One region of the Belnapia sp. AC561 genome, then DNA from elsewhere that is predicted to be linked to it. Evidence: riboswitches for the same ligand, from Rfam matches in the RefSeq annotation. Region 1 holds a riboswitch; the other holds the start of a gene.
The links. A riboswitch is a leader RNA that binds a small molecule or an ion and turns the genes downstream of it on or off. The one in region 1 is predicted to bind cobalamin.
Positions count from the first base shown of each region.

Region 2: another riboswitch for cobalamin. It lies ahead of metE (5-methyltetrahydropteroyltriglutamate--homocysteine S-methyltransferase); the one in region 1 lies ahead of AC0IW9_RS29245 (TonB-dependent receptor plug domain-containing protein).

Region 1 is NZ_CEEDBP010000069.1:2,192-5,581, reverse strand. Features, by position in the region: gene AC0IW9_RS29245 (TonB-dependent receptor plug domain-containing protein) at 1-1,407, opposite strand, end outside; cobalamin riboswitch at 1,552-1,788, opposite strand; gene AC0IW9_RS29240 (exopolysaccharide biosynthesis protein) at 1,930-2,598, opposite strand; gene AC0IW9_RS29235 (enoyl-CoA hydratase) at 2,753-3,390, opposite strand, start outside.
Region 2 is NZ_CEEDBP010000019.1:65,768-69,157, forward strand. Features, by position in the region: gene AC0IW9_RS16620 (efflux RND transporter periplasmic adaptor subunit) at 1-1,275, opposite strand, end outside; gene AC0IW9_RS16625 (hypothetical protein) at 1,339-1,680, opposite strand; cobalamin riboswitch at 1,761-1,965, shown strand; gene metE (5-methyltetrahydropteroyltriglutamate--homocysteine S-methyltransferase) at 2,027-3,390, shown strand, end outside.

The DNA.
Region 1 (3,390 bases):
CGCGCCGATTTCCCAGCCGGTGCTGCGCTCCGCCTTGAGGGCGGGGTTGCCGAGCGTCGAGGCATTGGTGCCGAAGCGCTCGTACAGCGACGGGGCGCGGAAGGCGGTGCCGGCGGAGACGCGGAGCCGGCTGTTCACCTCGGGCAGCGCCAGCACGGCGCCGAGCTGCCAGGTGGTCGCATCGGTGAAGCCGGTGGTGCTGTCCTGGCGGAAGCCGCCGGTCAGGTCGAGCCGGTCCCAGGCGCGGTACTGCAGCGAGGCGTAGCCGGCGGTGACATGCTGCTGGGCGAAGACTCGGGTGCGCGAGGCGGGGCTGCCGCTGAGGCTGCGGCTCTCCTCCAGCGCATGGGTGACGCCGAAGGCCAGCGCGCCGTCGGTGAAGGCGCCGAAGCCGGGCAGGCGGACGGTATTGCCCCAGTCGAGGCCGGTGCGGCTGCCGCGGTAGAGGTCGTCGGCGATGCCGGAGGCGCCGGGGTTGGGCCGGTTCACGTAGCGCCGGCGGTCCTCGGTGGTGAAGCCGCGCAGGCCGGTGGTCCAGGCGCCGTCCAGCAGCCGGGTCTCGCCGCGGACCTGGCCGAACCAGCGGCGGTCCTCGCCGGAGTAGTTCGGGTCATCGGCCTGGCGGAAGGCGTTGTTGGTGCCGTCGAGGCCGAAGTTGTTCTGCCGCCACTGGACGATGCCCTCCAGCCGGGTCCCCTCGACCGGGGTCCAGCCGAGCCGGGCCATGGTGGACTGGCCGCGGAAGCCGTCGCGCTCGCCGTTGGTGGTCTGCAGCCGCGGCGCCAGGGCATTGGAGCCGCGGGTCGAGAGCGACTGGCCGGAGAAGAGGTAGTCGAAGGCCTCCACCCGGCCGGTGGCGCCGAGGTTGCCGCGGACGGTGGAGTTGCTGCCGCCGGCGATCTCGCCGAAGGGGGCAAAGACCTTCCCCTGGGGCGCCTGGCGGGTGACGAGGTTGATGACGCCGCCGAGCGCCGCGCTGCCGTAGAGCGAGGCGGCGGGGCCGCGGACCACCTCGATCCGGTCGAGGTTGCCGAGCAGGTCCTGGCCGAAGTTGAAGGCGCCGGCCGGGGTGGAGGCATCGTTGATCGGCACGCCGTCCAGCAGGACCAGGGTATGGCTGCTGTTGGTGCCGCGGGTGAAGGCGCTGGTCTGGCCGCCGAGCCCACCCTGGCCGACGAGGTTGATGCCGGGGACGGCGGTGAGCGCCTCGGCCAGCGACTGGTAGCCGCGCTCCTCGATGTCCTGGCGGGTGATGACGGTGATCGCGGCGGGGACGCGCTCGGCCGGCGTCGGGACCCGCGTGGCGGTGACGATGGTATCGGGGATGGCCTGCTGGGCCTGGGCGGGATTGGGGGCCAGGGCCGCCGCGGCGAGGCCGCCGGCGAGGGTAAGCGCGAGGTTTCGCATCGGGTCCTCCGACTGCGTTGACGAACGAGTCCCGCCCCGGTGGGGGCGGAACGACGGGCGTCGTTCCCGCAATCGGAAAACCCCCCGCGCTTGGCGCTGGGGGCCTTGGTTCCGGTGCGCCGGTGCACCTCGCCCGGCACGCGCGAGACAACTCTGCGCCGGCCGGTCTCCTGGCTCGCGATGGGGGCGCCGGGGCGATGACCCGGGACCCTTGGATCTGCCGCCTTCTCACGCCCCCACGGTGAAACCGCTTCGGGTGCAATGGCTTCTGGCAGACCCGCATCGCCTACAGTTGCGAGGGCAGCCGCGGACGGATGGTCGGGACCACCTGCCGCATTCCCGTTTCAGCCCTTGCGGGCCACCGGCGCATGCGGGGGCACTAGCAGGATTGCGGGAGGGTAACAGCCCCCCGCGCGCAGCCATGGCGCAGAAGCGCCAGCGGCTGTGGCCTTTCGGCCGCGCCTGGCCCCTGGCACCGCTCGATTCACGGCCTTCGGCGAGACCGCCTCGGACGATCGCGCGCTAGAAGATCCAGCCGAGTGCCTGCACGCCGAGCCAGCCGAGCACGACCAGCACGATGGTGGCGAAGGCGCAGCCGGCGATGGTGAGGCCGACGCCCCAGGCGGTGGTGCGGTTGTCGTGCTCCACCAGGCCGAGGGCCATGACGATGTTGCCGAAGGCCGGCGGGCCGTTGGTGCCGGGGCCGGGCAGGATCAGCATCAGCGCGACATAGGCGGTCAGCCAGCCGAACAGCTTGTCGCCCATGGGGGAGGTGAAGAAGCCCGGGCGGGGGCGGACGTATTGCTCGACCTTGGCCATCCATTTGGAGCCGCCGCCGGAAAGGCGGAGCAGGTCGGTGCGCTTGACCGATTGCCGGGCGAGGAAGGCGGGCAGCTTCGGGGTGCGGCGGCCGAGGCCCATCTGCACGCCGAGGATCAGCACCGGCAGGCCGAAGACCGAGGCCATGCCGGGCAGCAGGGAGGGCAGCAGCAGCAGCAGGATCAGCAGGCCGAAGGCACGGTCGCCGAAGGCCTCGGCCATTTCGCCGAGGGTGATGCGTTCACCGGGAAAGCGGGCGGCGACCTCCGCGACGATGCGGGAGATGGGCGCCCCCGCGCAGTCCCCGTGGCTGACTGCCTTGGTCGCATCGGAATGCGCACCGACGATCGGCGCCTCGATGTTGCCGTCCATTCCCGGATATTGACCTCTTGCCCAGACGTAGAATGCCACCGGCCATGCCCCTCATTGGTTTCGAGGGTGTCACGGCAGGCGGCAGTCTAGGCATTCCCGGCGCGTCATGCACCGGGATTTTCGCGCGAACCTGGACACGGGTCCTTGGGTCGTTTCAGCTTCCGGTGAAGGCCGGCTTGCGCTTCTCCATGAAGGCGCGGCGGCCTTCCTTGTAGTCGGCGCTGTCGAAGCAGGCGGCCAGCGCCTTCTTGTAGGCCTCCATGTCGCGGTCGGCGCGGTCCATGAGGACCTGCTTCACGGTCTGCTTGTTGGTCAGCAGCGACAGTGGCGCATTGCCGGCCATGGTGGCGGCGAGCTTGGCGACGGTGGCCTCGAGCTCGGCCACCGGGACGACCTTGTTGACCAGGCCGAAGCGCTCGGCCTCCTTCGCATCGAAGCGCTCGCCGGTCATCAGGATCATGTGGGCATGGGCGGGACCGACCAGGTCGACCAGGGCGCGGACCATGTCGAAGCCATAGGCGATGCCGAGCTTGGCGGCCGGGATGCCGAACTGGCTGTCGTCCGAGGCGATGCGGATGTCGGTCGACATGGCGATGCCCAGGCCCCCGCCCATGCAGAAGCCGCGGATCTGGGCGATCACCGGCTTCCTGTAGGCCGAGAGCCTGGCGCGGCCGGCGCTGGTCAGCTTGTCGTACTCGGCCTGGGCGTCGGCGTTGTTGCGGACCTTCTCGAACTGCGAGATGTCGGCGCCCGAGACGAAGGCCTTGTCGCCGGCGCCCTGGAGGATGACGC
Region 2 (3,390 bases), on a different contig from region 1:
GACCAGCGCCTCCACCCAGAGCCCGCCGGGATCGACGATCTGGAACAGCACGTCCTGCGCCGCGACGACCTGCCCGGCGACCGCCCGGGCGCTGGCGATGACGCCATCGGCCGGCGCCCGGATCTCCTCCGGCGCCACCCGGTTCTGCGCCAGCAGCACCCGCCGCCGCCGCAGCCCCTCCAGCTCGATCTCGGTATCCACCACCATCACCCGCGTCCCGGCGCCCGAGGCCGCCAGGTTCCGCGCGCGGGCCAGCCGCGCCTCGGCGGTCGCGATCTGCTGCGCCAGGTCGCCCGAGCGCTCGGCGATGGTGGTCTGGTCGGCGACCGGGATGGCCGGCTCCACCACCGCCAGCACCTGGCCGCGCCGAACCGGCTGGCCGAGCCGCGGCAGCCCGCCCTCCGGCGGGGCGATGCGGCCGCCGGCCAGGCTCTGCGCGACGCCGCCGCGATTCGGGTCGGCGACGATGCGGCCGACCAGGGTGACGGTGCGGGAGGCCGCGCCCTCGCGCAGGGTCTGGGTGCGGAGCTCCAGCAGCCGCTGGCTGACCTTGGGCAGGAAGACCCGCCCATCCGGCAGCCGGACCGGCGCATCCAGCATGGTGCCCGCCGGCGCCGCATCCTCCGCATGGTCGTGCCCCGCATCCGCCCGCGCCCCCGCCGGGGCCAGCAGCAGCGCCAGCGCGGCCGCGACGGCCACCCGCCGCCGCCGGCGCGGCCGCGCCAGGGCCAGCCCCGCGGCCAGCCCGGCCAGCATCCCGCCGCCGGCGACCAGCCAGGGCCGATGCGCCAGCCATTCCCGCGCCGCGTGCCAGGGGTCCTCGAAGGGGCCTTCATGCGGGTCGGGCGCGGGCAGCGCCGGCAGCCTGCCGCTCAGCAGGTCATCGCCCTCCGGCCCGCCGAGGATGGCGAAGACCAGCTCCAGCGGCACCCCGGCCCGTGCCAGCAGCGGCGAGACCAGCCGCCAGGTGCCATCCGGCTCCGCCTCGGCCGCGACGGTCTCCTCGCCGATCGCCACCTCCAGCCGCGCCTCGGTCACCGGCGCATTGCCCTCGAAGCGGTCGAGCCAGAGGCGCAGCCGGTCCGGCGCCTCCCGCACCGCGACGATCTCATAGAGCTCGGAATGCACCGCGACGCGCGGCCGGGCCGGGGCGGCGGCCTCGCCCGCCTCGTCATGCCCCTCATGCGCCGCGACGGGCGCGGCCAGGGAGAGAAGGACTACGCAGACAAGGGCACGCAGGCAGGCAGCCGCGCGCGGGACGGGAAGGGGGGACATGCTGGGCCTTGCAGACAGGGAGCGGGACGCGACCGACCGCGCCCGTCCTTCGACAGGCCGCGGCTAGAGGATCGTCGGGACTCGCGGTGGCCGCGCCGGCACGCCGCCCGGCAGGCCCTCCGGCGCCGCCGCCATCGCCAGGGCCAGCGCCTCGCCCGGCATCACGCCCGGCACGCCGGCGCCTTCCGGCAGCGGCAGCATCGCCCGCACCGCATGGCAGAGCCCGCAATGCGCCGGCGCCGCCTTGTCCGGCGCCGGCACGTTGCCCTGGTCCGCCATGGCCTGCTCACAGCCCGCCGCCATGGCCGCTTCCGCATGCCCATGCGGCAGCACCCCAGCCACCAGCAAGGCGGCCAGAAGGGCGAGGATGCGGCAGCAGCGGAGCCGGAGGAGGCGGGCGAGCATGAACCGCCTCCGAGATGGCCGGCCGCTGCCGCCGCGTCAAGCCGCATGCCGCGACCCCTTGCGCCGCAAAATCCATAAGGATATGTTTATATCGCGATGGTCCCGCGCGAGCGGGTGAAAAGGGAACGCCGATCTCGTCGGCGGCTGCCCCAGCAACTGTAGGCGGTGAGCCGCCGGCCTCCCCACGCTTCGGGGACACGCCACTGCATGGTCCGCCATGTGGGAAGGCCAGGCCGGCAGCGACGACCCGCAAGCCAGGAGACCTGCCATCGCCGGCCACCCCGAACCGGGGGCCGCAACCTTTTCCGCCGGGCTGGGTGCACCGGGGGCGGAGCACGCGACAGCCATGACCATCGCCGCCAACCTCGGCTATCCCCGCATCGGCCCACGCCGCGAGCTGAAGGCCGCGCTCGAATCCTTCTGGGCCGGCAAGACCCCGGAGGCCGAGCTGCGCGCCACCGCCGCCGGCCTCCGCGCCGCCTCCCGCCGGCTGCAGCAGGGCGCCGGCATCGGCCATATCCCGGGCGGCGACTTCGCCCTGTATGACCACGTGCTGGAGACCGCCTGCGCCCTCGGCGCCATCCCCCCCGGCCATGGCTGGAAGGGGGAGGGGCCGGTCTCGCTGGAGACCTACTTCTCCCTGGCCCGCGGCGGCAGAACCGAGTCCTGCTGCGGCCACCACGCGTCCAGCGCGCTCGAGATGACCAAGTGGTTCGACACCAACTACCACTACCTCGTCCCCGAGCTCGCCGCCGGCCAGCGCTTCGCCCTGACCGCCAATCCCTGGGCCGATGCCGTGCGTGAGGGCCTGGAATCCGGCTGCCGCACCCGCCCCGTGCTGCTCGGCCCGGTCTCCTTCCTGCTGCTGTCGAAGACCACCGACGGCAGCGCCGCCCTCGACCTGCTGCCCGCCATCCTCCCCGCCTATGCCGAGGCGCTGCGCGGCATGGCCGAGGCCGGCGCCGCCTGGGTGCAGATCGACGAGCCCTGCCTGGTGACCGACCTGCCGCCCGGCGCCGCCGAAGCCTACCGCACCGCCTTCGCGGCGCTCGCCGAGGCCGCCCCCGGCCTCGACCTGCTGCTCGCCACCTATTTCGGCGGCCTGCGCGACAACATGGCGCTGGCCTTCGGCCTGCCGGTCAACGGCGTCCACCTCGACCTGGTCCGCGATCCCGGCCAGCTCGAGGCCGCACTCGGCCTCGCCCGGCCGGAGCAATGGCTCTCGCTCGGCGTGGTCGATGGCCGCAACGTCTGGCGCACCGACCTCCGCGCCGCCCTCGGCCTGCTGGCCCAGGCCGCGCTCCGCCCCGGCGGCGCCCGCCGCCTGATGGTCGCCCCCTCCTGCTCGCTGCTGCACGTCCCCCACAGCCTGCGCGAGGAGACCGCGCTCGACCCGGCGCTGCGCCGCCGCCTCGCCTTCGCCGAGGAGAAGCTGGCCGAGGTCGCGACGCTCGCCCGCGCCATGGATGAGGGCGAGGCCGCCGTCGCCGAGGCGTTGACCGCCAGCGACCGCATCGCCGCCGAGCGCCGCGCCGAACCCCCAGCCGCGCCGATCGACCTCGGCCCCGCCGCCGAGCACCGCGCCAGCGCCTACCCCGCCCGCGCCGCGGCGCAGCAGGCCCGCCTCAACCTGCCGCCGCTGCCGACCACCACCATCGGCTCCTTCCCCCAGACAGCGGAGGTCCGCGCCGCCCGCGCCGGCCTCGCCCG